One region of the Rhizobium sp. B230/85 genome, then DNA from elsewhere that is predicted to be linked to it. Evidence: predicted binding sites of a transcription regulator. Region 1 holds the regulator's gene; each other region holds the start of a gene.

Region 1 (12,770 bases):
TGAAGCCGGGGTCGTAAGTGAAGGAAGCGGTATTCTTGTAGAGTGCGCCAATGTCGAGGACGCTCGGACCGATGGTACCGGCCTTCACCGGCAGATCGACAGTCTTATCACCCCAGGTCAGTTTCGCGCTTTGTTCCGTCATGAGAGCCTCCAAGATTTGGCGGGTTGGTGCCTTAAAAAAGCACCAAAGGGTTAAGCGTCTAAAGATTAGCTATATGATCCAGAGGCTAATGCCAAGTTACCCTGACCGGTATTTGTGCATCGCGGTATCAACTTTTGGGCAGCGCCTCCGCCATGACTGCGATGCCTTTAAAGCCCGATCTGCGGCATTCCAGAAGCGACGTTCCCGCGGGACGCATTTCAATCGATTTCAGTTGAATTGTTCGAGCAAAGGTTGCAAAAATACCCTGGGCTTGAAGATTGCGAGCGGGGCTGACTGGCGAATGGCAGAGTTGGACGCGCGCGAGAGGCAAGGTCATCGCCAGGTATTTCTCGGCCTCGCCGAGCGTTCGCGCGCTACTGTCAACGCCGTTGCCAAGCTTGGACGGATGCCTGCCCGCACGCAACACGCCGTGCCGTGGCCGAAGCGCGCTGCCCTTTCGCTCAACGGGTGGCGAATCGCAACCGCGGGGATGATTGCCGAAGAGGCCGCCCACGGTCGCGCAATGCTGTTTGCGCCCGTCTACATCGGCTGCGGAGCCATAATCTGGTTCGAGCTTCCGGGCAATCCGCCGGTGACGGGCATTGCGGCGGTCTTCCTGGTGCTCGCCGCCGTCTGCCTCCTGAAACACAATCTGAGCCCAACGTTGCGGCATCTGGCGTTCGCAGCGGCGCTGGGCCTGCTCGGCATGCTTCTCGCTGAATGGGAGACATGGCGAGCGTCGACGATCATGCTGGACTCGCCCGTGACTACCACCATCACCGGTCAGGTTCAGCGCCGCGAAGTGGACGACAAAGGGCGGTGGCGCTACGTGCTGGATCTGCTGGCGACAGACGCGCCTGTCGTTCGGCGGCCACCGGAGCAGATATCCCTTCTCGTGCGCGGCCAGGATGTACCGTTCGAACTCGGAGATGTGGTTGAGGGCAGGGCCCGGTTGAGCCCGCCAGCCGGCCCGGCGCTGCCCGGCCTCCACGATTTTGCCTTCACTGCCTATTTCGAAGGCACCGGTGCCAACGGTTTCTTCTACGGTACGCCGCAACTGATGATGGCCAGCGTCGACGACACCAGCGAGCGAACGACGCTCCAAAGGACCGACCGCTGGCTGACTGGGCTGCGCGGCCATATCGGCGACCGAATCCGCTCGATCCTGCCCGGCGACACCGGCGCCTTCGCGGCTTCGCTGGTCAACGACGAACGTCGGGCGATTTCGCCTGAAACGACGGATGCCCTAAGAGTGTCCGGCCTCGCTCATATCATTGCCATCTCGGGACTGAATATGGCTTTGTCGGCCGGTATCTTCTATGTCGGCCTCCGGCATGCACTGAGCCTGTTTCCCGGATTGGCGCAGGCTTTTCCGACCAAGAAAATTGCAGCCGTCGGTGCGCTGATCACCGTCACCGCCTATTATTTCATTTCCGGCTTCGGTGTATCGGCCGAACGGGCCTTCATCATGATGGCGATCATGCTGGTCGCGGTGCTGTTCGACAGACCATCCTTCAGCCTGCGCAATGTCGCCCTTTCGGCTATCGCCATTCTAGTGCTCTCGCCGTCGCAGATCCTCGGCCCGAGTTTCCAGATGTCCTATGCGGCGACCATCGCCCTTGTATCCGGCTATTCGCTATGGAAGCGACGTCCGCCCCGCGAGCGGCGGTTTGCTGCTTTCCGGGCACCGATGCCGGTGCGGGCGGTCAGCCGCTTCTTCACCGGCATCGCCATGACGTCGTTCATCGGCGGCGCGTCGACGGCAATCTTCTCGATCGAACACTTTCACCGGCTGGCGACCTATGGCCTCGTTGCCAATCTCGCCGCCATGCCGGTGGTGTCATTCATCGTCATGCCGGTCGGCATGCTTGCCATGCTGATGATGCCCTTCGGCCTCGACGGCGTGTTCTGGCTTGTCACCGGTTGGGGACTTGATATCGTCATGGTCATCGCAAAGACGGTGGCTGCATGGGGCGGCAATGTGCCCTTCGCGCGCCTGCCTAGCGGACTTTTCCCGACCATCATTGCCGGCTTCATGCTGATGACGGTGCTGCGAACGCCCATGCGCCATGCCGGCGCGTTGCTGATTGCGGCCTCGGTGACTTTTGCCGCCTTCCAACCGTCTCTCCAGAAATCGGAACTGCTGATTTCGGAGGATGGCGAACTGGTCGCCATGTTCCGGCAGGGGAGACTCGAGCGCAATCGTGAGCGCCCCCCGGATTTCATCTATCAGCAATGGCAGCGAGCCCTGCCGGTGTCAGAGGATACGCCGCCGCAAATGCTGCCGCCGGACAACTCGACCCCGCCCCATTCCGTTCGTGGCCGCCCCTCGACCCGTATGGATGCGGAGCATCAGGCCACATTGCGATCAGCAATGGAAACTGCTCTGGACAATGCGGTCGACGGCGGGTTTGCCTGCCATGGTCGCGATTGGTGCGTTGCCATGCTCGAGACGGGCGCGATGCTGGTGACTATCTCCGATGCGGCTTATCTGGGGCCGGCCTGCGATACCGCCGACATTGTCATCACGCCGGTCAAACTTCGCCTTGATCTCTGTCGGTCCGGTGCAGTGCTCTACACCGGCGCATCGCTACGCAAAACAGGTTCCATCGAGGTCAACTTGATATCTCCTGAGCCAAAGTTCATCACCGCGTTCAGCGCCCTTGACCGTCCATGGGAGAGGCATCGAGCCTATGACTGGCGAAAGCCGGCCTTCACCGGTACCGATGCCACGTCACCGGTCAGTGATACCGGCGGATAAGTCCGACAAGTCGCCCCTGGATCTTTACCCTGTCCGGGCCGAAGATGCGGGTCTCGTAAGCCGGATTGGCTGCCTCGAGTGCAATGGAGGCACCCTTGCGCCTAAAGCGCTTGAGCGTTGCTTCCTCGTCATCGACGAGGGCGACAATAATGTCGCCGGGGCTCGCCGTACTGGCATTGCGGATGATGACCGTATCGCCGTCGAAGATGCCGGCCTCGATCATCGAATCGCCTCGCACTTCGAGCGCGTAATGCTCGCCGGCGCCGACCATATCGGCGGGGACCATGATGTCGTGGGTGTTGTTCTGGATCGCGGCGATGGGAACACCGGCGGCGATGCGGCCCATGACCGGCAGCGAGACGGAGCCGCTGCGGTCGTCGACTGCGGGCTTTGTCGGCGCTGCGGCGACCGCCGGCGTCTTGCCAAGGCTGCCTTCGATGACGCTCGGCGAAAAGCCGCGCCGTGGCTGCGCATTCGGGTTATAGGCCTCGGGAAGCTTGATGACCTCGATGGCACGCGCCCGGTTCGGCAGGCGGCGAATGAAGCCGCGTTCCTCCAGTGCCGTGATCAGCCTATGGATACCTGATTTCGACGCCAGATCCAGCGCGTCCTTCATTTCATCGAAAGAAGGCGGCACGCCGGACTCTTTCATTCGTTCGTGAATGAAGAGAAGCAGTTCCTGTTGCTTGCGCGTCAACATCGTTTTTCGTGCTCCAAGTGCGAAACAAAGCCAGAACGGACACTATATGTTCCATATGTGTTCCGCAAGTGACTAAATCTTTGTGAACGCCGTTGGAATAATCGCATTTTTGGAAGATCATGTCGCGCTGCCGTCGCTGACGGCTTCGCAGGGTGGAGACAAACCATGACAGCAGCCTATCCAATCGACCATCTGGTCCTGCCGACCTGCGATATAGCCTCTGCGCGCCAGCGGCTGAGCAAGCTTGGCTTCACTGTCGCTGCCGATGCACGGCATCCCTTTGGTACTGAAAATGCTTGCGTTTTCTTCGCCGACAAGACCTATCTCGAGCCACTCGGCATTGCCAGTCTCTCGGAGTGCGAGGCGTCGGCGCTGGCCGGCAATGTCTTCGTCGCGCGCGACCAGGCTTTCCGGTTTCGCGTCGGCGACGATGGTTTTTCCTCCATTGCCTTCGCAACCGGCAATGCTGAAAGCGACCAGCAGCGCTTTCGCGACCGCGGGGTCTCGGCCGGCAAGATCCTCGAGTTCGAAAGGCCGATGCGCATGCCGGACGGGTCCGAATCGATTGCCGGCTTTCGCCTTGCTTTCGCCGCAGATTTGCGTGCCCCGGATTTCTTCGTTTTCACCTGCGAGCGCATTAATGCGATGCCGACGGATCGCAGCGCGCTGGAGAGGCATCCGAACGGCGTTCTCGGCATTTCGCGCATTGTGCTGTCCTGCGCCAGCCCGGAGGCGTTTTCCGGGCTCATCAGCCAAGTTGGCAATGGTGCCGCAATCGCTCCGCATTCCTTTGGCATCACAGCATCGGCAGCCAATGTGGAAATCGACATCTTGAGCGGCGAGGGGATGGAGGCCTTCTATGAGGCGGCGCCATCCGGTGAAGATGCGGGCCTGCGGGGGCGGGCAATCGTCTTTGCGGTTCGCGATCTTTCCGTGACAGAAGCGCATTTGGCTGGTAACGGCGTGACCTACACACGCAAGAGCAACACTATTCTGGTGAAGGCCGCTCCCGGGCAGGGGGCATTGTTTGCCTTCGAGGAGACAGCATGAGCCATTCGACAAATTCGGACGTGGTCGCCGGCGAAGGCCCCGGCAAGGTCACTTTCTCCAACAGCAAGCGCCTCTCGCTGATTGCCGGTCCCTGCCAGATGGAGAGCCGCGATCATGCCTTCACGATAGCCGGCAAGCTCAAGGAACTCTGCGCCTCGCTTGGCATCGGGCTCGTCTACAAGTCGTCCTTCGACAAGGCCAACCGCACATCCCTGTCCGCCCAGCGTGGCCTTGGGCTGGAAGCGGCTCTGGAGATCTTCGGCGAGCTGAAGAAGGAATACGGTTTCCCGGTGCTCACCGACATCCACACGGAGGAGCAGTGCGCCCTTGTCGCCAAGACCGTGGATGTCCTGCAGATCCCGGCCTTCCTGTCACGCCAGACCGATCTTCTGGTCGCTGCCGCCAGGACCGGCCGCATCATCAACGTCAAGAAGGGTCAGTTCCTCGCCCCCTGGGACATGAAGAACGTGCTGGCCAAGCTTAACGACAGCGGTAACCCGAACATCCTGCTCTGTGAACGCGGCGCATCCTTCGGCTACAACACGCTGGTCTCCGACATGCGCTCGCTGCCGATCATGGCGGCGATGGGCGCTCCGGTGATCTTCGATGCTACCCACTCCGTGCAGCAGCCCGGCGGCCAGGGCGGGTCCTCCGGGGGCCAGCGCGAATTCGTGGAAACCCTTGCCCGCGCGGCCGTTGCCGTCGGCGTCGCCGGCGTGTTTATCGAAACCCACGAGGACCCCGACCATGCGCCGTCCGATGGCCCCAACATGGTGCATCTGAAAGATATGCCGAAGCTGCTCGAAAAGCTGCTGGCATTCGACGCCATCGCCAAGGCCTAGCATCTGCGGGAGCGTTCAACAGGCTGACATGATCTTGGTTTAGTCGGCTATGACGTTCCCTCATTCGAAGCGCGTGATGGCATTGTAATTGTCACGCCTTCGATTTAGAGATTTCAATCGATTATAACCAGCGAGCAGGAACCAGCCATGACCGCAATCACCGACATTATCGCCCGCGAGATTCTCGACAGCCGCGGCAACCCGACTGTCGAAGTCGACGTATATCTGGAAGACGGCAGCATGGGTCGCGCCGCAGTCCCGTCGGGCGCCTCGACAGGTGCCCACGAGGCAGTCGAATTGCGCGATGGTGGCTCGCGTTACCACGGCAAGGGCGTCGAAAAGGCTGTAGAAGCCGTCGATACCGAGATTTTTGAGGCCATCGGCGGTCTCGATGCTGAAAACCAGATCCAGATCGACAACCTGATGATCGAGCTGGATGGCACGGCCAACAAGTCCCGCCTCGGCGCCAACGCCATCCTCGGCGTATCGCTCGCCGTCGCCAAGGCCGCCGCCCAGAGCGCCGACCTGCCGCTCTATCGCTATGTCGGCGGCGCCTATGCCAGCCTTCTGCCTGTGCCGATGATGAACATCATCAACGGCGGTGCCCATGCCGACAACCCGATCGACTTCCAGGAATTCATGATTCTCCCCGTCGGTGCAGAAACCTTCTCCGATGCCGTCCGCATGGGCTCCGAAGTTTTTCACGTGCTGAAGAAGGAACTGTCGGCCCAGGGTCACAACACCAATGTCGGCGACGAAGGCGGTTTCGCACCGGGCCTGAAAAGCGCGCCGGAAGCCCTGGACTTCATCATGAAGTCGATCGAGAAGGCCGGCTATCGTCCCGGCGAAGACATCTACCTCGGCCTCGATTGTGCTGCGACAGAGTTCTTCAAGGACGGCAAGTACGTTCTCGAAGGCGAAGGTCGCACGCTGGAGCCGGGCGCCATGGCTGAATACCTTGCCGAACTCGCTGCCAAGTACCCGATCCTGTCGATCGAAGACGGCATGTCCGAAGACGATTGGGAAGGCTGGAAGACGCTGACAGAGCTGGCCGGCAAGACCACCCAGCTGGTCGGCGACGATCTGTTCGTTACCAATTCCTCGCGCCTTCGCGACGGTATCAAGATGGGCGTTGCCAACTCGATCCTCGTCAAGGTCAACCAGATCGGCACGCTGACCGAAACGCTCGACGCCGTCGAAACGGCCCACAAGGCCGGCTATACAGCCGTCATGTCGCACCGCTCTGGCGAAACCGAGGATTCGACGATTGCCGATCTCGCGGTCGCCACCAACTGCGGTCAGATCAAGACCGGCTCGCTGTCGCGCTCGGACCGTCTTGCCAAGTACAACCAGCTGATCCGCATCGAGGAAATGCTCGGTCCGCAGGCCCGCTACGCCGGCACGTCCATCCTGCGCGGCTGATACCAGACGCATTCGCTTTTCTACCAACCGCGCCTTCGGGCGCGGTTTTTTAGTCGATTTCGCAACACGGTCAACGGACGGTTAATCTCTGCCGTCTAGTGTCGCTCACACGGGTACAGCGTATGGGCAAACGGCATGTGGACAAAATATCATAAGAAGAAGCGGCTTGGTCACCTGGTGCTTCCAGCCATCACCGTCGCCTTCGTATCCTATTTCGGCTACCACTGCGTCCATGGCGATTACGGCCTGCGGGCGACCGAAGTATTCGAGCAACAGCGACTGGCCCGCTCCAAGGATCTGGCCGATCTCGTTGCCAAGCGACAGCACCTCGAAAAGGAGGTTGCCCTGCTCAGCGACGGATCGCTCGACAAGGACATGCTTGATGAAAAGGCCCGTTACCAGCTCGATTATTCCAAGGCCGACGAAATCGTCATCTTCAACAAATAGCGCGATTAACTGAATTTCAGTTAATCGGAGATTTTATTTATTTTTCAGTGACTTATATCGAATACTAGCCATGCGTTTATGGCATTGCTGCATCTGTTAATCTTCCCTATGTTACGCGTCACCATTGATCGATGCTTATCACACAGGGGAGGGTTGAATGGCGCCGAAAATCGCGTCCGTTTCCAACCGGAAAACGTCCAAGTCAGCACGTGTTGAAACCAACGGCGGTCCTATAGCCGATTTCGATCGCGACGAAGAGCTGAAAGCCTACCGCGAAATGCTGCTCATCCGGCGCTTCGAGGAAAAGGCCGGACAGTTGTACGGCATGGGGTTCATCGGCGGATTCTGTCACCTCTACATCGGCCAGGAAGCTGTCGTCGTCGGCATGCAGATGGCCCAGAAGGAAGGCGATCAGGTCATTACGGCCTATCGCGACCACGGCCACATGCTCGCTTGCGGCATGGAAGCGCGTGGTGTCATGGCCGAGCTGACTGGTCGCAGCAGCGGCTATTCGCACGGCAAGGGCGGCTCGATGCACATGTTCTCGAAAGAGAAGCATTTCTACGGCGGTCACGGTATCGTCGGTGCGCAGGTTTCGCTCGGCACCGGGCTCGCTTTCGCCAACAAATACCGTGGTAATGACAGCGTCTCGGTCGCCTATTTCGGCGACGGTGCGGCCAACCAGGGCCAGGTCTACGAGAGCTTCAACATGGCTGCTCTCTGGAAGCTGCCGATCGTCTATATCATCGAGAACAACCACTACGCCATGGGCACGTCCTCTGCCCGCGCGACGGCGCAGTCCAACTACTCGCTGCGCGGTTCGGGCTTCGGCATTCCCGGCATGCAGGTCGATGGCATGGATGTGCGCGCTGTCAAGGCGGCAGCCGACGAGGCGCTCCAGCATTGCCGTTCCGGCAAGGGCCCGATCATTCTCGAAATGCTGACCTACCGCTATCGCGGCCATTCGATGTCCGACCCGGCGAAGTATCGCTCCAAGGACGAAGTGCAGAAGATGCGCTCAGAACATGATCCGATCGAGCAGGTGCGCTTGCGCCTGGTCGGAAAAGGCTGGGCATCCGAAGACGATCTGAAGGCGATCGACAAGGATGTTCGCGATATCGTTGCCGACAGTGCCGATTTCGCCCAGTCCGAGCCGGAGCCGGATGCATCCGCGCTCTACACAGACATTCTGCTCTGATCGGGGAGGGAACACATGCCTATCGATATCCTGATGCCCGCCCTCTCTCCGACGATGGAAGAAGGCACACTGTCCAAATGGCTGAAGAAGGAAGGTGACAAGGTCACTTCCGGCGACGTCATTGCCGAAATCGAAACCGACAAGGCGACGATGGAAGTCGAAGCCGTCGACGAAGGCACGATCGGCAAGCTCCTGGTCGCCGAAGGCACCCAGGGCGTGAAGGTCAACGCCAAAATCGCGATCCTGCTTGCCGAGGGCGAAAGCGCCGACGCCATGAACGCTGGTGCGGACACCGAAAAGGCTGCAGCCCCCAAGGCCGATGCCGATACGCCGGCTGCGGCCAGCAACGACGCCGGCGGCAAGGCCCGCCAATCCGCCGATGAGCCGACGGCCCGCGCCGACAGCAAGGTGCCGGCCCAGCCAAAGGCTCATATCGCTGCCGATCCGGACATCCCGGCCGGCACCGAAATGGTCTCGACGACCGTACGCGACGCACTCCGCGACGCCATGGCCGAAGAAATGCGCGCTGACGATAACGTCTTTGTCATGGGCGAGGAAGTGGCCGAGTACCAGGGCGCGTACAAGGTGACGCAAGGGCTGCTGCAGGAATTCGGCGCCCGCCGCGTTATCGATACCCCGATCACCGAGCACGGCTTTGCCGGTATCGGCGTCGGTGCCGCCATGTCCGGTCTGAAGCCGATCGTCGAGTTCATGACGTTCAACTTCGCCATGCAGGCCATCGACCAGATCATCAACTCGGCTGCCAAGACGCTCTATATGTCCGGCGGCCAGATGGGTGCGCCGATCGTCTTCCGTGGCCCGAATGGTGCGGCTGCCCGCGTCGGTGCCCAGCATAGCCAGGATTATTCTGCCTGGTACAGCCAGATCCCTGGCCTCAAGGTCGTCATGCCGTACACGGCAGCCGACGCCAAGGGCCTGCTGAAGGCTGCGATTCGCGATCCGAACCCGGTGGTCTTCCTCGAGAACGAAATCCTCTATGGCCAGCATTTCGACGTGCCGAAGATGGATAACTTCGTTCTGCCGATCGGCAAGGCCCGTATCCACCGCACCGGCAAGGATGTGACGATCGTCTCGTTCGGCATCGGCATGACCTACGCGGTCAAGGCTGTCGCCGAACTCGAACAGCTCGGCATCGACGTCGAGCTGATCGATCTGCGCACGCTGCGTCCCATGGACCTGCCGACCGTCATCGAATCGGTGAAGAAGACCGGTCGCCTGGTCACCGTCGAGGAAGGCTATCCGCAGAACTCGGTCGGCACCGAAATCGCCACCCGCGTCATGCAGCAGGCTTTCGACTATCTCGATGCGCCGATCCTGACGATCGCCGGCAAGGACGTTCCGATGCCCTACGCCGCCAATCTCGAAAAGCTGGCCCTTCCGAACGTCGGCGAAGTCGTCGATGCGGTGAAAGCCGTCTGCTACAAATAAGGGGAAGGTCTTTCGATGCCTATCAACATCACCATGCCCGCCCTGTCGCCGACCATGGAAGAGGGTACGCTCTCCAAGTGGCTGGTCAAGGAAGGCGATCAGGTCAAGTCCGGCGACGTGCTGGCCGAGATTGAAACCGACAAGGCCACCATGGAAGTCGAGGCAATCGACGAGGGCACCGTTGCCAAGCTCGTCGTTGCCGCCGGTACCCAGGGCGTCAAGGTCAACGCGCTGATCGCCGTACTGGCCGCCGATGGCGAGGACGTCGGTGCTGCTGCGAGCGGTGCGGGGTCCGCAGCCCCGGCTGCAGCGTCCGCGCCGAAGTCGGAAGCTGCACCTGCCGCCAAGCCTGAGGAAGCCGTCAAGGCGGATGCGCCGGCCGTCGCGGCCGCAGCACCTGCTGCGCCGAAGGCCGCTCCTGCAGCTGCCAGCGGCGCCCGGACCTTCTCGTCGCCGCTTGCCCGTCGCCTGGCGAAGGAAGCCGGAATCGATGTGTCGGCAGTGGCCGGTTCCGGCCCGCATGGTCGCGTCGTCAAGAGCGATGTCGAAGCTGCGGTTGCCGGTGGTGGCGCCAAGGCGGCCTCCGCAACACCTGCATCGGCCCCAGCAGCAAGCACACCGAAGGGTGCGTCGGACGAAGCCGTCATGAAGCTGTTCGAAGCCGGCTCCTACGAGCTTGTGCCGCATGACAACATGCGCAAGATCATCGCCAAGCGTCTGGTTGAATCCAAGCAGACCATCCCGCATTTCTATGTCACGGTGGATTGCAATCTCGATGCCCTGATGGCGTTGCGCGCGCAGCTCAACGATGCCGCACCGCGCAAGGACAGCGCGCCGGCCTACAAGCTGTCGGTCAACGACATGATCATCAAGGCGATGGCACTTGCGCTCCGCGATGTCCCGGATGCCAACGTGTCGTGGACCGAGAACGCCATGGTCAAGCACAAGCACGTGGACGTCGGCGTCGCCGTCTCCATCCCGGGCGGCCTGATCACGCCGATCATCCGCAAGGCCGAGCTGAAGACGTTGTCTGCCATCTCCAACGAGATGAAGGACCTCGGCAAGCGGGCCAAGGAACGCAAGCTGAAGCCGGAAGAATTCCAGGGCGGCACGACGTCGGTCTCGAACATGGGCATGATGGGCGTCAAGGAATTTGCCGCCGTCATCAACCCGCCGCACTCGACCATCCTGGCCGTGGGCGCAGGCGAGCAGCGCGTCATCGTCAAGAAGGGCGAAATGGCGATCGCTACCGTGATGAGCGTCACGCTGTCGACCGATCATCGCAGCGTTGACGGTGCCCTCGGCGCCCAGCTTCTCGCCGCCTTCAAGGGCTACGTCGAGAACCCGATGGGCATGCTGGTTTAGCGAATTTCCGGCCGCAACATCGTTGCGGCCGTCTGCCGACCACGTCACAACAGGCCGTGACATTTGGCGCACTCATCTCCATATTTTGTCGAGGCGGCTTTGGCGCCAAGGAGACACGCGATGGCAGATGATCCGAAAGACATGGTTATGCCGATGCTGCGCGAGATCCGCGCTGAGATCCGAGATCAGTTTCAGGAAGTGAAAGAGCGGCTGGACAAGTTGGAGAGTGGACAAAAGACCGTTCGCCACGCTTTGAAGGCGGACACCATGATGTCGTGACTAGTCACTGGTGACTTTGAAGATCGGATATTCGAGCTCGAGCGCAAGGTCGAAGCTCTTACGAAGGGCAAGTGAAAATGGTTTTCGCATGGCCCGGACTGACATTGGGGAATGAAGCTCGATGAGCGCCATGAAAACTGTTCTTTGCTACGGCGACTCCCTGACCTGGGGCTACGATGCCGACACGCTCGGCCGTCATGAATTCGAAAACCGCTGGCCGAGCGTGCTGCAGGAAGCACTCGGCGGCAAGGTTCGCGTCATCGCGGAAGGTCTGAATGGCCGCACAACGGCCTTCGACGATCATTTGGCCGACGGCGATCGCAACGGAGCGCGAATCCTGCCGACCGTGCTCGAGACGCATGCGCCTATCGACCTCGTTGTTATCCTGCTCGGCACCAACGATATGAAGCCGGTGCTCGCCGGTTCGGCGTTTGCTGCCTGCCAGGGGATGGCGCGGCTCGTCGGGCTGATCCGGCACCATGACTGGGCGTTTGACTACGACGCCCCTGAAATACTGATCGTTGCGCCGCCGATCATCTGCGAAACGGCGAATGCCCCATTTGCCGCGATGTTTGCCGGCGGTGTGGAAGAATCGCCGAAGCTGGCGACGCTCTATCGCGACCTGGCGGACGAGATGGGCTGCGGCTTCTTCGACGGTGCCTCGGTTGCCGTCACGACACCGCTCGACGGTGTTCACCTCGACGTTGAAAATACCCGGGCACTCGGCCGCGGCCTTGAGCCGATGGTGCGGATGATGCTCGGGCTTTGATTGATCTCTGGCTGGCCCTGGTTTTCGTGCGGCCGGTAACGACAAGAAACGACAAGACAGGAATTAAAATGGCAGAGAACTACGACGTCATTATCATCGGCTCCGGCCCCGGCGGTTACGTGGCGGCGATACGCGCGGCCCAGCTCGGCCTCAAGACGGCGATCGTCGAGCGCGAGCATCTCGGCGGAATCTGCCTCAACTGGGGCTGTATCCCGACCAAGGCGCTGCTTCGCTCGGCCGAGGTGATGGACCACGCCAACCATTTCAAGGATTACGGCCTGGTGCTCGAAGGCACCGTCAAGCCGGACGTGACCGCAGTCGTCGCCCGTTCGCGCGGCGTTTCCGC
Region 2 (12,770 bases), 280 kb from region 1:
GCCGTCGCCGACGGCAATGGAGCCGGTGACAGCCAGATGGGCAACCACATCGCGCATCAGTTTAAGCATGCCCAATGTTCCCGGCCGGCCGCCATAGAGGTCGGCCATGGCGCGCACCATGCGGGTGGATTCGAACAGCACGTAGAGCAGGTCGACGATCGCACGCGGGCTAACGGCGGTGACGACTGAGACGCGCTTGGAGGCGGTGAGGATCAGCGCCCGTGCATCGCGGTCCAGCGGCCCCAGCAGTTCGCGCTCAGCAAGCGAAATCAGGCCCTGCGTATCGATGATATCGCCTTCCGTCGCCTTCAGCGCGGCACGGCCCCGGGCGGTGGCTGGCTTGGCGGCAAACAGCGTCGAAAGCCGATCGACCAGCGCCCGGGCACGCGCAGGTTTTACCTCCAGCGCTGCGGCCTCCGCCTCGGCGCGGATGGCGTGTACCGTTGCCAGCCGCATCATGCCGGCTGTTTCGCGGACGACCATTCCGAGCACCGCGAGGATGCCGATGCCAAGCACGGTCAGCGCCGTGTAACCCAGCCAGTCGGCGCGGGTGAAGAGATTGCGGATCAGCTCATCCGTCCAGAGTCCGAAGGCGAGCGAAAGGAGGATGCCGAACGCACTGAGCGCCACCTTGGCAAAGGAAAAGCGCCGGCGGGGCTTGAGGCTCGGCAGCGTACCCTCGAGAGACGACGACGGATTGAGGAAGGGATCCTCCTCGTCAGGGGTGAGGATGACGTCTGCATCGAAGCTTTGCGGACGGCGGGCGGGCATTGCCTGACGGGCATCGGCATGCGGCTGTTCCGGCTCCATCGAGAAGGCTGCCGGACTGCGTGAGGAATGCGGCGGATCGTTTTCGATCGGTGGGGTCATGCGAGGCGGTCTCCGAACAGGAACTGCATGGCGCGGTCAAGCCGGATGTGCGGCACCGAGAGAACCACGCCGGTCGGCGAACGGTCGAGTAGCGGCGGCCGAAAGCGCACGACGTTGACATCCGGCAGCGGACCGGGATCGCTCTCGGTGCCGGGAAGCGCGAACAGTTGCTGCGGATCGCGGGGCAGGTCGCCGGGGAAGACGGCGGTGTTGCGGATACCATCGAAAACATCGCCATTGATCGTCTCGCCGGCAATGGGAGTTCCGACGATTACCGGGAGCACCTGTCCGTCGCGCGTGACCGTAGCTTCGCGGGTGGCCCGGATCGAGGCAAGCGCCATCACGTCAATGCCGGCACCGGTCATGCCGATCTGCTGGGTTGCCCTCTCGACGAGACGGCGGGTGAGGGCCTCTAGCCGGTCGTGGCTCTCATGGTGGAGATGGTCGGCCTTCGTCGCAGCAACCAGCACCCGGTCGATGCGTCGTCCGACAAAGGAGGAGAGGAAGCTGTTTGTCCCGGGTCGGAAACAGGCCAGCACGTCGGCCAGCGCCCGCTCGAGGTCCTGGATCGCCTCGGGGCCGCGATTGATGGCCTGCAAGGCATCGACGAGGACGATCTGCCGGTCCAGCCGGGCGAAGTGTTCGCGGAAGAACGGCTTGACGACCACGGACTTGTAAGCCTCGTAGCGCCGCTCCATCATCGCCCAAAGCGAGCCCTTGCCAGCCTTGCCCGGCGCAGGTGTCGGCAAAGGTGCAAAGGTCAACGCCGGCGATCCGTCGAGATCGCCTGGAAGCAGGAAACGTCCCGGTGGCAACGTAGACAGGGAGCGCTCATCCGACTTGCAGGCGCGCAGATAGGCGGTAAAGGCCTGGGCCAGATCGCGGGCACGCATCTCGTCGGCAGGAGACGCCGCATCCGTGGAGGCGGAGAGCGCCAGCCACTCCCGGGACAATTCGGCGCGGACGCCTGTTTGCGCCAAAGCCAGCGTCTCGTCGCTGAAGGTCTGGTAGTCCTTGGCAAGCAGCGGCAGATCGAGCAGCCACTCGCCGGGGTAATCGACGATATCGATCGATAGCCGGCCGGGGGAGAAAATGCGATTCCAGCCGCTGGCGCTCTGGTATTCTAGCGTGATGCGCAATTCGGAAATTGCACGCGTCGAATCCGGCCAGATACGGTCCTTCACCAGCGCCCGGATGTGGTCTTCATACTGGAAGCGAGGGACGGCATCGTCGGGCTGTTGCTCGAGGCGCACGGCCGAGATACGCCCGGACTGCATAGCCTCGAACAGCGGCAGGCGGCCGCCGTTCAGGAGGTTGTGTACGAGCGAGGAAATGAAAACCGTCTTGCCCGCGCGCGATAGGCCCGTCACGCCGAGGCGGATGGTCGGATTGACGAGGTTAGCAGCCCGGTCGGCGATATTGTCAAAGGCAATCAGCGCGTTGTCGGTGAAGGAAGTGAGGCTCGGCGGCAAAGCGGCATCCCTGCATTGAAGTCAATCGCAATATAGGGAGCGCTGCCGTGAAAAGAAGCAGCCTCCTGCCGCTCGCCGTCTATTCGCGAATGAAATCGCTGAGAATCCAGGTCGCCGTCGAACCGTCTGGGTCCTGGATTGCGTCGAGGACAGCGAATCCCGCTGTCGGAAAGCCGCCGGGCAGGGATTTCTGCATCGCCTCATGGCCGATCAGGACCTCCAGCACCTGCGAGATTATCGGATTGTGGCCGACAAGCATGATCGAGTCGCCGCCGGCCTGGGCCGACAGGATGTCCAGATAGGTCTCCTGCGAGGCGTCGTAGAGCCCGTCTACATACTGAACCTCGGTGGTGGCGCCGATGGCGCGCTTGAAGGCATCCGTGGTCTGGCGGCAGCGCAACGCGGTCGAAGCAACCACCAGATCCGGCCTGTAGCCCTTGTCTGCCGCCTTGGCGGCGACGATTTCCGCCTGCGCAAAACCGTTGTCATTAAGCGCCCGGTCGAAGTCGCGCTCGCCCGGCTGCGCCTGCGCTGCCTCGGCGTGTCGCAGCAGGTAGATGCGGGACGGTGGCGGCAAAATACGGGTCATGGGGGTCAGTTCCATCGTGAAGTTTATCGATCGACCTTGCGTTCGCGACGCCCATCCGTCAACCGCGACATCCCAAGCAACGGCGAAAACAAAGCTTGGTCCACAGAAGCCTTATAGCTTCGGCTCAAAAGCTTCGCCAAAATAAATGATGAAAAATTAGACCTTTAGCCGTTTTTTATGACAGATTTAAAAATCCGTTCAGCGGCTGTATTAGGCTTGAACCGGCACGGTCGCTTGCTGTATACCCCGCGCCATATGAGATGTTCTTCAGGAGAATCGCGTTGAGTGAGAAGATCGATCTTAGCAGCTACGTTCCCTCGGAAGACGAGGAGTTCATGAATGTACGGCAGAAGGCTTATTTCCGGTCCAAGTTGGTTGTCTGGAAAACCGATATCCTGAGAGAAGCGCGCGAAACGCTTGAGCATCTCGCTGAGGAAAGCGCCAATCACCCCGATCTCGCCGACCGTGCTTCATCCGAAACGGACCGGGCCATCGAGCTTCGTGCAAGGGACCGCCAGCGCAAGTTGATTTCCAAGATCGATGCAGCCCTTTCCCGGATCGACGACGGCACTTACGGTTACTGCGAAGAAACCGGCGAGCCCATCGGCCTCAAGCGCCTCGACGCCCGCCCGATTGCCACCCTGTCCATCGAAGCGCAGGAACGCCACGAGCGTCGCGAAAAAGTCTACCGCGACGAATAGGGATCAAGCGATCCACATCTGTTAAGAAGGCACGACCCGCAACGGTCGTGCCTTTTGTTTTTTCAGCATCGCGTCGTCGTCAGGCCCACGCTTTATTTCTCGCGGTTGACGCTCATTTCCCCGAAGATGCGGGCAACTTCCTTCTGCAATGCGGCGTCACCGCCGGTGATCGGCGCCATGTCGGGGTCGCGGCGCTGCTGCGGCGGAACGGGCTCCGAACGTGGCGTCGGCTCGGGGCGGACGGCGGGCGGTGGCGCTATTGGCTGGACGATGCGCTCTGCCGTCAGGTTGTTGGTCATTTCCGCTTCGAGGACGCTTTCGAAATCGCTGCCGAGTTTTTTGGGTTGCGCGACTGCAGGTGCTGGGACCTCATAGGATCCGCTGTAGGCATCCTGCGCGAGCATCGGCGCTGGGGCCGGAGGTTCTGCCTCGCGCGCAGGTGCCGGCCTGTTGTCCCTGGCGTGTTCCGTGGGCAGGACACGGCTGCGGGCGGCATCGAGAATATCGGCGGCGTCCAACTCCGCCTGTCGTTCGAAGACAACCGGTTCCACAGGCGGTGCCTGGACGGGGGCTGCAGCCGCAACCGGGCGCTCGTCTCTGGCAGTGACAGAGGCGGCTTCCACTTCCGGTCCAGGCGCTGGCGTTGGTGGCGCGAACTGCTGCCTCGGCTCCGGCGCTGCCATCGGCGACGAGACTGCGGGAGCCGCTCGTTCGATCTCGGTCGTTGGGACCGGCGGTGCGGGTGGCGGGGATGAGAGAGCAGCGGGCTCCCGGCGCCGACCGACGATAGGCGACGGTTCCGTCGAGGCTTCGAGCTGCCGTGGGGCCGGTTCCGGAGCCGTGATTGTTTGGACGGGCGGGGCGCTGGCGATTGGCTGGGCGGGCGCCGCAATCCTCGATGTATCGCCGATGCCGCTTTCGATGACTATATCGGTGGGTCCGCCGATCATGACGAGATGCTCCACGCCGTCGCGGCGGATGAGGACGATCCGGCGTCTCGCGTCGATGGCTGCGGCATCCAGAACCTGCAGCCGCTGCTGGCGACCCTTGCCGCCGCGCACGAATGGCGAGGGCGCCCGGTTGCGCACCAGCCACAAGATGGCGACCAGCACGAGAAGGGCCACCGCTACGCCGCCGGCGGCGACGAACAGGCGGCTGCCATAGGTTCCAGCGATCTCGTCCAGCATAGTTTCGATACTCCGATTTCAACGTTTACGTCATCTGGCGTGCGGCCCTGAAGCCGCAAGATTAGGCTTGTGTCAGGCGGCAATCATTGGGACAGGATCCCTGCCTAAACAAGATGTCATTGGCCATTCTGTGATGCCGGCACCCAAAATACAGCCAATGCCCGCATTCTGAACGATATTCTGAAGAAAGCTGGCGCAGTTCCTTGTGAATTCAAGCCTTTCTCCACCAAGGGCCGCTTTTTGCCGATCCCGCAACTTGCTAAGAAGGTCAAAGTCCTGATTCCAAATCCGTCAACACATTGACGGAATGCGGCGCGGGCCAACGAGGGGTTCATGACCAAGCTGCGTCAGTCCGACGAGTATAGCGTGCCGCTGGTCGATCGCGGGGTTCGTTCCGGTATCGTGCTTCGGATCATTCTTCTGGCGCTGGTGCTGATCGCAGCGGCGGCGGCATTCGTCGTGTTCAAGAACGAACTCGACAACGAGATCGTGCTCGGTGCGCTCGGAATCCTCGCCATGGTCGGGATTTTCTTCCTGGTTTCGTCGATCATCGGCTTCGTCGAGGTGATGCCGCAGACCCAGTCCGACAGTCTTGCGCGCTCGTTCCTGGACAGCCAGCCCGACGGTACGCTGATCACCGACGACAAGGGCCGTATCGTCTACGCCAATCTCGCCTATGGCAAGCTGACCGGCGCCAGCAAGACCACCGAGGTCCAGTCGCTCGACACATTGCTGTCGCGCAACCGCGAATCCAACCAGGCTCTTTACCGCCTGTCGAACGAGTTGCGCGAAGGCAAGGAAGGCAGCGAGGAATTCCGGCTGATGAAGCCGCTCGGTCCCGTCGGCTCCAGCGGCTCCGGCGCGCATTGGTACCGCCTGAAAGCCCGCCTGCTGCCACCGGGGCAGGGGCGCGGCAAGCCGTTGCACATATGGCAGATTACCGACATCACCTCGGAGCGTGACGACCAGGAGCGTTTCTTCAAGGAATTGCAGAACGCCATCGATTATCTCGACCATGCACCGGCCGGTTTCTTCTCGGCCGGACGAAAGGGCGAGATCTTCTATCTCAATGCGACGCTGGCGGAATGGCTGGGGCTCGATCTCACCAAGTTCACGCCGGGATCGATCACGGTCGGCGACCTCGTGGCCGGCGAGGGGCTCGCGCTCATCCAGTCCGTGCAGGCGGAACCCGGCTTGAAGAAGACCGTCACCCTCGATCTCGACCTGCGCAAGGGCAACGGCCAGAGCCTGCCAGCGCGTCTGGTGCACAGCGTCACCTCCATGCGTGACGGTGCCCCCGGCGAAAGCCGGACGATCGTGCTCGGCCGCCAGAAAGATGATGACGACGACCAGTCTGCCTCGGTTGCGGCGATGCGCTTCACCCGCTTTTTCAACAATACGCCGATGGCGATTGCTTCCGTCGACGGGACAGGGCGTATCCTTCGCACCAACGCACCGTTCCTGAAGTTGTTTTCCAACGTGGTTTCGCGCGACGATATCGAGCGCGGCGCGACGCTGGAGACGATCTTCAGCGAAAGCGAGCGGCCGCTGCTGGCGCAGGCATTTGCCGCTGCCAAGGACCGGCAGGGCGATATTCCGTCGATCGATTCCCGCAACCCGAAGGATGAGACACGGCATTTCCGCTTCTATATCAATGCGGTCATCGAGCAGAGCGACGAGGCGCCGGAAGAGGCTGCCATCGTCTACGCCGTCGAGGTGACGGAGCAGAAGGCGCTCGAGGCGCAAATGGCGCAGACGCAGAAGATGAATGCGGTGGGTACGCTTGCCGGCGGCATCGCCCACGATTTCAACAACGTGCTGACCGCGATCCTGCTGTCGTCCGACCATCTGCTGCTGCAGGCGCGTCCGGCCGACGCAAGCTTTGCCGACCTGATGGAGATCAAGCGCAACGCCAATCGCGCGGCCGTGCTCGTGCGCCAGTTGCTGGCCTTCTCGCGCAAGCAGACGATGCGCCCGACGATCATCAACCTGACCGATGTCATCGGCGATCTCCGTATGCTGGTCGAGCGGCTGCTGTCGGGCACCCGCGTCAAGCTGGAGGTCGATTACGGGCGCGATCTCTGGCCGGTGAAAACGGATCTTTCGCAATTCGAGCAGGTGCTGATCAACCTCTGCGTCAACGCCCGCGATGCAATGCCGGATGGCGGCACGCTGCTGCTGCGCACCCGAAATGTCGCAGCGGACGACATGGCGGCGTTCAACTCGGCCTACCTGCCGAACGAGGACATGGTGCTGGTGGAAGTCACCGATAACGGCACTGGCATCGCGCCCGAAATCATGGACAAGATCTTCGAGCCGTTCTTCACCACCAAGGATGTTGGCAAGGGCACGGGCCTCGGGCTCGCCATGGTCTACGGCATCGTCAAGCAGTCCGGCGGTTACATCCAGCCCGATTCCGAGGTTGGCAGGGGCACCACTTTCCGCGTTTTCCTGCCGCGCCACGTGATGGACATCCTGTTGCCCGGCGAAAGCCCGCAGGAAGCGCCGCATGCCCCGCCGATGGGCGAGGGCGCCGCACTTGCAGACGTCGAGCAGGCAGACCTCACCGGCAAATCGGCCGTCGTGCTTCTGGTCGAGGACGAGGAGGCCGTGAGGCGCGGCGGCAAGCGGATGCTGGAAACGCGCGGCTACACCGTGCATGAGGCTGGGTCCGGCGTCGAGGCGCTGGAAATTCTCGAGGAACTCGAAGGCAAGGTCGATGTCGTCGTCTCCGACGTGGTGATGCCGGAAATGGATGGGCCGACGCTGCTGCGCGAATTGCGCAAGATCTATCCGGATATGAAGTTCATCTTCGTCTCGGGCTATGCCGAGGATGCGTTTGCGCGCAACCTGCCGGCGGATTCGAAGTTCGGCTTCCTGCCGAAGCCGTTTTCGCTGAAGCAACTGGCTGTCGCCGTTCGCGAGATGCTGGACAGCTGATCGGCAAGCGTGGCGCTTCAGCCGCGTCGGGCGATCAGAATGCCGGCCAGCACGATGGCGCCACCGACGGCCTGCAGTGGCCCGATGCTCTCACTCAGAAGCGCCCAGGCCAGTACCGCGGCGACCACCGGCTGCAGCAACAACGTCAGCGATGAAAATGCGGCCGGCAGGTAGGCGAGCGCATAGGTAATCGCCACCTGGCCGCCGGCATGGCTGATGAAGGCGAGGCCGATCAGCATGAGCCAGCCGAACAGGCTTGGTGGCAGCATGACGCCCTCGATCATGAGGGCCACCGGGAAAAGACAGATGGTTGCGGCGGCCGTGCTCCAGACCATGATCTGCAGCGTGTCGAACCGGGTTCTGAGCCTGCCGATCACCAGAATATATCCGGCGTAGAACAGCGCTGCGACCGTTGCCAGGCCATCTCCCCTGAGATCGCCGTTCGCAAGACCGGAAAGGCCGCCCTTCAGCGTGACGATGCCGACCAGCGCCGTCGCCAGCCCGAGCAGGAACAGCCTGGTGATGCGCGCGCCGAGGAACAGCCAACCGATGGCGGCAACGAAGATCGGCGCCAGATTGGCGAGCAGTGTCGCATTGGCAACGGACGTCATGTGGATGGACAGATGCCAGGTGACGAGATCCGTGGCGAGGAACAGGCCCGGCAGCACCAGCATGAAGCATTCGGATAGATTACGCGGCTGGACGGCCGATTTCCGGCGGCTGGCGAGTGAGACGAGAAGAAGCGGCAAGAGCGCCAGCGCTACACGCCAGAACGCCGTGGCAAGCGGACCGACCTCCGACAGGCGCACGAAAATCGGCGAGCCGCCGATGGCAGCGCCGCCAAGTATCAGGGCTGCAAGCGGTATGCGGCTGTCGCGCGGCCCTGTGGCGGCTGGAGGCATGATATCTGGCACGGGAGGTTTCCTGCTGCAGCCCTGAAAACAAAAAACCGCGCCGGAGATCGGCGCGGCAGCTTCGGTGAACGACGTTTCTGCCTAATCCGCCAGAGCGACGGCGATTTCGGCAGCCAGCCGCGCATTGTTTTCGACCAGCGCGATGTTGGTCTTCAGGCTGCGACCACCGGTGATGTCGAAGATCGTGCTGAGCAGGTAGGGCGTGACGGCCTTGCCGACCACTTCCTCGCGCTCGGCGCTGTCGAGCGCGCGCTCGATGTAGATCTCCATTTCCTCGCGCTCGATCTGGTCTTCCTCCGGCACGGGATTGGCAACCAGCATGCCGCCATCGATACCCAGCTGCTCGCGCACAGTCTGGAAATTGGCGATTGCCGCCGGGCTGTTCAGCGTCAGCGGGCTTGGCAGGCCGGAGGCACGCGACCAGAAGGCAGGGAATTCCGGGCTGCCGAAGGTGACGACGGGAACACCACGGGTCTCCAGGACTTCCAGCGTCTTCGGGATATCGAGGATTGCCTTGGCGCCGGCGCAGACAACGATGACGCCGGTACGTGCCAGCTCCTCGAGGTCGGCCGAGATATCGAAGCTGGTCTCGGCGCCGCGATGCACACCACCGATGCCGCCGGTGGCAAACACCTTGATGCCGGCCCGCGCGGCTGCAATCATCGTGGCTGCAACCGTGGTTGCCCCGGTGCGGCGCTCCGCAATTGCAAAGGCTAGGTCGGCGCGCGATACTTTCATCGCGTCCGTGGTCTGGGCGAGGCTCTCTAGCTCGGCCGGTTCAAGGCCGATGTGCAACGTTCCGTGGATGACTGCGATTGTTGCCGGCACGGCACCTTCCTCGCGGATGATAGCCTCGACGCTGCGAGCCATGTCGATGTTGCCGGGATAGGGCATGCCGTGCGTGATGATCGTCGATTCGAGCGCGACGATCGGTGCGCCACGTGCCTTGGCGGCGGCGACTTCACTTGAATATGAGATCGGCAACAGAGCGGAAAATGGTTTGGTCATGGTCTTGTCCACCTGAGTGTGCGGGTTTGATGGGCGGGATGGGGCTTCATGACAGTATTTTGGGCGCGCCGACAAGGGTGAGAACCTGACGAAGATGCTGCGGCGACAGATTGGCGGCCGTTGCAAACGGCGACTGAACCGTGATGGCAGCCGCTGCAGCGCCGTGGCGCACCGCCTCCGCCAGATCGAGACCGTCCATCAGCGCCGAAAGCACCCCGGCCGCCAGCGAATCGCCGGCGCCGGTGACGTCGGCGACGTCGTCCACAGCTGGCGGCTCCAAGGTAAGGGTGATGCGGCCGTCAAAGGCGACGAGAGGCTGCTGCCCTCGCGTGATGACGCCACCCTTGAGACCAAGGGCCTGCAACTGGCTCACCCACTGCAGCGGATCGTCCGGCCTGCTGCCGGTGAGGGCGGCGGCTTCCGACTGGTTGAGAAACAGATAGTCGATATCGGCAAGGCAGGGTTTGAGGCGCACGACCTTGGCCGGGGAGATGGCAATGGCTGCCAGCGGCTTGCCGAGATCGACCGCTTTGCGGGCAATCGCAGCCAGTGTTTCGGCCGGCAGATTGGCGTCGAAGAGAATGAGGTCCGCCGATGCGAATGAATCGCGGATGGCGCGGATCAGCAAGCGGCGAGGGCTGAAGAGCTTGTAGAGCTCCATATCCGCCAGCGCGATAACCAGGTTTCCGTCTTTTTCGATGATCGCCGTGTAGCTCGGCGTTGTGCGATCGAGAAAGACGAACGGGCGGTCGTCGACACCCGCCTCGCGAGCCGCAGATGCCACCATGTCGCCGAGAGCATCGCCGCCGCGTGGCGAGACCATCCGCACGTCGTGGTGAAGCCGGGCGAGATTGCGGGCCGCATTGAAGCCGCCGCCGCCCGGTTCCTCGAACCAAGCGCCCGGATTGCTGGCGCCTGGATCGGTCTCTCCGAAGATGCGGCCACGCCTGTCGATGTGAGCGCCGCCGAGCACGAGAATCTGCCTAGACATACCCAGCCCCGGTCATTTCGAAAGAGCCGAATCGACCCGCATTTGCGAACCCCGCAAAGCCTGCTGAGGATCGCCTAAGCCTTTGCGACAAAAAAGGAAAACAAATATAGAACAAAGGTCATTTTACCTTTTTGTTTCAATTATTTGAAGGCCCCTTGCGGAACCGGAACAAATCAAGTACAAAAACGACATCAACTGCTTCGTTGCCTGTGCGGCTTCAATAACCTAAAGGTGGATCTCATGTCACAGAATAGTTTGCGGCTCGTAGAGGAAAAATCGGTGGACAAAAGCAAGGCGCTCGAAGCCGCACTCTCTCAGATCGAGAGGGCATTCGGCAAGGGCTCGATCATGAAGCTCGGCTCGAATGAAAGCATCGTCGAGATCGAGACAGTATCCACGGGCTCCTTGAGCCTCGATATCGCACTTGGCATCGGTGGATTGCCGAAGGGGCGTATCGTCGAGATCTATGGACCGGAAAGCTCGGGCAAGACGACGCTGGCGCTGCAGACCATTGCCGAAGCCCAGAAAAAGGGCGGCATCTGCGCCTTCGTCGACGCCGAACATGCGCTCGACCCGGTCTATGCCCGCAAGCTCGGTGTCGACCTCCAGAACCTTCTGATCTCGCAGCCCGATACCGGCGAGCAGGCGCTCGAGATCACCGACACGCTGGTGCGCTCCGGCGCCATCGACGTGCTGGTCATCGACTCCGTTGCGGCCCTGACGCCGCGGGCTGAAATCGAAGGCGAAATGGGCGACAGCCTGCCAGGCCTGCAGGCTCGCCTGATGAGCCAGGCGCTGCGCAAGCTGACCGCGTCGATCTCGAAGTCGAACACGATGGTCATCTTCATCAACCAGATCCGCATGAAGATCGGCGTGATGTTCGGTTCGCCGGAAACGACGACTGGCGGTAACGCGCTGAAATTCTACGCCTCTGTTCGCCTCGACATCCGCCGCATCGGCGCCGTCAAGGATCGCGAGGAGGTCATCGGCAACCAGACGCGCGTCAAGGTCGTCAAGAACAAGATGGCGCCTCCCTTCAAGCAGGTCGAGTTCGACATCATGTATGGCGAAGGCGTGTCGAAGACCGGCGAACTCGTCGATCTCGGCGTAAAAGCCGGCATCGTGGAGAAGTCAGGTGCCTGGTTCTCCTATAACAGCCAGCGCCTGGGGCAGGGTCGCGAGAACGCCAAGATCTTCCTGCGCGACAATCCGGAACTGGCAAAGGAGATCGAAACGATGCTGCGCCAGAGTGCCGGCCTGATCGCCGACAAGCTGCTGGTGAACGGCGGTCCCGATGCCAACGACGGCGATGTTGCTGCCGATATGTAACGGTCCCGACCGCAAGGTCGAAGGGTAGGTTCAAGCTGCCGGCCGCACGTCTTTCGGGATGTGCGGCCGCTTTCGTTAGTGCGGCTGGACAGGATCGAGAGCGAGCGATAAAAGCCAGTGGATTTTGTATGGGGACTGCCGACGGCAGCGATAAGGGCATAGCATGAGCGGCGTAAATGAAATCCGGTCGACCTTCCTCGACTACTTCAAGACGAATGGGCACGAAATCGTTCCGTCGAGCCCGCTCGTGCCGCGCAATGATCCGACGCTGATGTTCACCAACGCCGGCATGGTGCAGTTCAAGAACGTTTTCACGGGGCTGGAACAGCGCCCCTACAAGACAGCGTCCTCGGCACAGAAATGCGTTCGCGCCGGCGGCAAGCACAACGACCTCGACAATGTCGGCTACACCGCCCGCCACCACACCTTCTTCGAGATGCTCGGCAATTTCTCGTTCGGCGATTATTTCAAGGAGCAGGCCATCGAGCTTGCCTGGAACCTGATCACCAAGGAATTCGATATCGACGCCAAGCGCTTGCTGGTGACGGTCTACCACACGGACGATGATGCCTTTAACCTCTGGAAGAAGATCGCCGGCCTGTCCGACGACCGCATCATCCGCATTCCGACCAGCGACAACTTCTGGGCGATGGGCGATACCGGCCCTTGCGGTCCTTGTTCGGAAATCTTCTACGATCATGGCGACCATATCTGGGGTGGGCCTCCCGGTTCCGCCGACGAAGACGGCGACCGGTTCATCGAGATCTGG
Region 3 (3,997 bases), on a different replicon from region 1:
ACATGTTTGACGCTCTCATCGAACGCGGCTTTCAAGTCGACATACATAGCCACGCGAGGGCAATCCTCAGTGTCGACTTTCCAGACGCGGTGGCCGAGCTGGAGGAGACCATCGGTGCGCTATCGATTCCTATTGAAGAAATTGTTGGTTCCGGCGGTGGGGAATCTCAGGGAACGCAGCGGCTTCGCCGCGCGCTTGCGCAGCGTGGATGGACTAAGATGAACTTCACCGTCGAGAAGCGAATCAATGGCGTGGCGCGAGAGGCCATCTCACACGAAATTGATCACGTAAAAGCTTTCGGCCCGGGCGTGGTAGCTGCCGAGATTGAATGGAATAACAAGGATCCGTTCTTCGATCGCGATCTTGAAAACTTTAAGCGTCTTCATGCCGATGGGGCTATTTCAGTCGGGGTCATCATCACCCGCGGAACGACTATGCAGGATGAACTGAGGGCTATGGTGCAGCGCTTCGCCACCGAGCGAGGCCTGAACTCACATGACGCCGTCACGGCATTCGGAATGAGCCGCACGGCCCGGCAGAACCGGGAGGTCGACCGACGAATGCGTGTCGGCCAGTCGTACGAGGAAGCATGGGCTGGTCAATTCGTGTCGGACAAATACGGGCAGGCCACGACCCATTGGTCGAAGCTCGAGGACAGAGTTCACCGCGGCGTGGGCAATCCATGCCCACTCGTTTTGGTCGGCCTGCCTTCAGCCATTGTCACATTTGACGAGAACCTCGAACTCGAAGACATCGAGCGCGAGGACGAAAATCTGGTCGCTGAAGGAATTGCCGACGCTACAGACTGATTATTCTGCGGCCATACGGTCGGTGGCTGAGTTGAATCCGTATGTCTTCCAGTCCGGTTCGTAAGTCTCATCGGCTTGATTACCCCAGGTCGTCCACCCCTTGCGAACACCGCGGCCGAACATTTCAAGGTACGGTCCCGGTGAGCAGGCTTCGATAAGCGGATACTGCTCGTCCGGCTTGCGCGAATGCTCGCGCTTGCGTGAGCTAAGGTAGTTCACCTGTGATCGGCCCGGATCAAGAGTACGTGCGTTCTTGCCACGGACACCGAACAGGATCAATTCAGTGACGTTGCGGAAATAGAAACCAACGCCACGACCGTCCGAGCCTCCGTCCTTCCTGATCTTGTGCCAGACCAGATTGCTTTTGTATTGGAAGCCCCACGCTCTCATCACTTCGAGGCCCTCGGGGAGAAGTGCGTTCGGAACCCATAAATATAAATGAGCGGTCGAGGCGCAGGCTTCGGCAACAGGCAGCGCCATTATTTCAGGGAGCGCCATCGTTCCATACCTGGAAAGTCGCTTGTGCTCCGGTGCAACCTTACCAGTGCGATTGATGAACTGCCACGGCGGGTCGGCCATGATGGTCTTGAATTTTCGGCCGGCGGTGAAGTCGAGGAAGTCGTGTGAAGGAGATGGAGTTTCGTCAGTACGCTTGAGCAAGAAAATCTCCTTATTCCCGTGGCTGTCATTGATCTGTTTACCTTAGAGCAAACGATCGAGCCATGATATTGGCGGTTATCTCGACGTAGCATATTGAGCTTGCGCCGGACATTCCCTTTTCGAGCCGGTCCCCAGATTGAGTGTGCGTTCGCAGACTGCTCGCGCACGCTAATCCAAGGTTCTTTATTTGTTCTTAATTGCGATTCGCGTCAACCGTCCCCTCTGTGATTGTCAATCAATTTTCTGTCACGAAGCCATATAGGTATGTCCCGCGGAGGAGAAGAGACGACCGACGAAAGGCTCCGCGCTATCCAGAATCAGCAAGGGAGCTAGCGTGCGGTCAAGAACAATTTGCAGACCGAGTCCGAAGATCACGGAAGACTGGGTCAGCGGCGACGGGGCGATGATGCGCTTGGTCCTAACTGAAGACGCTGGTGGACCAGGCGCATCATCGCGACGGCTATGCCGAGGACCTGACGAAGGCTGATGCGTCGAAACGGATCAACGACCTCAAACAGGCGCTCGACCTGAAGTGAGAGGTGGTCTCGTGAAACCGATCGATTTCTGGCGAGCGTGAGGTTGCAACGGAAGTTCTGTGCGCTGCAAAACTTTTCGATCGTCAACCGAAAGGACGAGACCATGTCAGACCTGAAGCTTGGTGAACGATCCCGACAAGCATTCCCGGAATAGAGGTCGACACCTCCGATGTGGGAAATGCTCTCGATGCCGCTGCACTGCGGTTCGAGCCCGCCATTGCCGGCATTGAAGACCACTATGCCGATACTGTACTGGTGTAGCTCGGTCTCTCGATTGCATTAGCGTCGACTACCATGATCCTCAGTCCTATGCTGATGGCAAAGCGGTCGGAGTCAGCAGACCTCACCCAATAAAGGACGAGTCCTCGTCCTCCTGGGAACCGCCGGTTTGTGCGGCGTCAATGCCACGTTGCACAAGTTGCCTGCTCAGCAGACCGGCGTCTTCAAGCGCCTCGATGTTCGGAAGGTCGCGCAATGTCTCCATGCCGAACGCAGACAAGAAATGCGGGGTCGTCACAACGGTATAAGGCGCCCCTGACGTCGGGCTGCGCGGCCCAGAGCCGATGAAACCCGCACCACGCAAACTACCGATGGTGTCGCGGCTGACCTCCTTGCCGAAGATTTTCGACAGCTCACCACGCGTAATCGGCTGGAAATAGCCCACCGCCATCAGCACCATCGCCTCAAACTCCGACAGCGCCGCCGCCCCTCCCCGCGTCGGTGCCGACGAAGCCCGGATCGTTTCGGCGAACCGCGGCCGGGTGCGATGCTGCCAGCCACCGGCGACCGACACCAGTTCGTACGGCCGATCGCGCATTTCCTCGATGAGATCGTCGATCAGCAAATCGATGCTGCAGTCCTTGCCGACAACCCGCGCCAACGTCTCGCCGGAGACCGGCTCGGCCGAGGCAAAGATCACCGCCTCGATCCGCAGCATCCATTCCCGCCAGCGCAGCTCCGATGGCAGGTCTTCGAGCTCGCGATCGAAGAACACGTCGTGTCGCTCTTTCGCCTGACGCTTGCCGGTGGTCTTGGCCCCGCTCGCTCCCGCCATCGTCACAACCCAAATATCCGGAAGGTGGAGCGGCCGGAGAGTTCGCGCACCGCCTCGAGATTTTCGAGCCGCTCGAACAGCCGGTTCGCCGCCCAACGGGATAAGTTGCTGCCGGGCACCGACGCCGGCACGGCGTCTTCGGTTAGCAATCTCCGGATGACGGGCTCCGCACCCTTGGTGCGAAGCTTCGGCGCCACGGTCAGTAGCCGTGCTGCACGTCGATCGATCTCGACGGCGGAGCGAAGGGCCGCGTCCACGCGATCGACCAGCGCCAGGCAGATCGCTTTTGGATAAGCCGGCTCGTCCGGTCGGACGCGGCCTCTGCCGCCGATCGTCCGAAAAGCTGGGCCGTAGCGTTCGGGTAACAGCAACGGTACCGGTTTCGGCCAGCTAAGTTTTCGCGAGAGCACAACGTCTGCCAGCCCCACGGCCAACACCTCAGCATCCGGGCGAGCGGTCGTGATAGCCGATATCAAATCGGCCAGCGCGAGGGGTGCCGCGCGCCCGGACTGTATCGCGGTATCGACGAGATCCGGGACTGAGGCAAGAGCATTGTCCGAGCGGATCCCCAGCAGCGCGCAGAGCTCCTTAACCAATGGCGTAGTGATTGTCCCGGATTGGCGCGTCAGCAATCGTATCGCCAAAAATAGCTTGCCGGCCGGCCCGGGATCATCTTCCGCGGCGGTCAGCGAAACCGCGTCGCGAATAGCATTCTCATCCTCGTTGCGGCCGACCATCCTGGCAGCCACGGCGGCCGACTTGAGAGCAAGGCGGTCCCGCCAGCAGCCAAGCCAAGGAGGGTCAGCGTCGAGCAGATCGTCGAGCGATTTCATGGCGATACCGGCGGCGAAGGCGGCGTCGGATTCCGTCATGTCCTGAGTTCGCGGCCGCGTCCAACTTGGCAAGCGGGGCGACCAAGTGGAGGTGTTGGCGGTAGG

What was found. The regulator LexA, encoded in region 1, represses DNA repair genes until DNA is damaged. The targets are predictions, from matches to a motif close to TGTTCNNNNTGTGTTCNG.
Region 2: recA (recombinase RecA) is a predicted target of LexA. The motif match lies at 10,769-10,786, and genes of this name have one in related genera.
Region 3: J5289_RS27035 (DUF3072 domain-containing protein) is a predicted target of LexA. The motif match lies at 1,647-1,664, and genes of this name have one in related genera.

Annotation. Positions count from the first base shown of each region.
Region 1 is NZ_CP072156.1:2,105,343-2,118,112, forward strand. It holds gene gltA (citrate synthase) at 1-142, opposite strand, end outside; gene J5289_RS10275 (ComEC/Rec2 family competence protein) at 444-2,903, shown strand; gene lexA (transcriptional repressor LexA) at 2,884-3,603, opposite strand; gene J5289_RS10285 (VOC family protein) at 3,769-4,653, shown strand; gene kdsA (3-deoxy-8-phosphooctulonate synthase) at 4,650-5,495, shown strand; gene eno (phosphopyruvate hydratase) at 5,643-6,917, shown strand; gene J5289_RS10300 (septum formation initiator family protein) at 7,053-7,364, shown strand; gene pdhA (pyruvate dehydrogenase (acetyl-transferring) E1 component subunit alpha) at 7,522-8,562, shown strand; gene J5289_RS10310 (pyruvate dehydrogenase complex E1 component subunit beta) at 8,578-10,011, shown strand; gene J5289_RS10315 (pyruvate dehydrogenase complex dihydrolipoamide acetyltransferase) at 10,027-11,376, shown strand; gene J5289_RS10320 (hypothetical protein) at 11,497-11,655, shown strand; gene J5289_RS10325 (SGNH/GDSL hydrolase family protein) at 11,786-12,424, shown strand; gene lpdA (dihydrolipoyl dehydrogenase) at 12,493-12,770, shown strand, end outside.
Region 2 is NZ_CP072156.1:2,385,366-2,398,135, reverse strand. It holds gene J5289_RS11685 (YcjF family protein) at 1-870, opposite strand, end outside; gene J5289_RS11680 (YcjX family protein) at 867-2,342, opposite strand; gene J5289_RS11675 (histidine phosphatase family protein) at 2,422-2,931, opposite strand; gene dksA (RNA polymerase-binding protein DksA) at 3,213-3,632, shown strand; gene J5289_RS11665 (flagellar biosynthetic protein FliO) at 3,725-4,819, opposite strand; gene cckA (cell cycle histidine kinase CckA) at 5,153-7,759, shown strand; gene J5289_RS11655 (DMT family transporter) at 7,777-8,661, opposite strand; gene J5289_RS11650 (pseudouridine-5'-phosphate glycosidase) at 8,755-9,681, opposite strand; gene J5289_RS11645 (carbohydrate kinase family protein) at 9,728-10,672, opposite strand; gene recA (recombinase RecA) at 10,913-12,001, shown strand; gene alaS (alanine--tRNA ligase) at 12,165-12,770, shown strand, end outside.
Region 3 is NZ_CP072159.1:74,065-78,061, forward strand. It holds gene J5289_RS27025 (BglII/BstYI family type II restriction endonuclease) at 3-809, shown strand; gene J5289_RS27030 (MT-A70 family methyltransferase) at 810-1,388, opposite strand; gene J5289_RS27035 (DUF3072 domain-containing protein) at 1,904-2,005, shown strand; gene J5289_RS27040 (SMC-Scp complex subunit ScpB) at 2,349-3,059, opposite strand; gene J5289_RS27045 (DUF1403 family protein) at 3,062-3,997, opposite strand, start outside.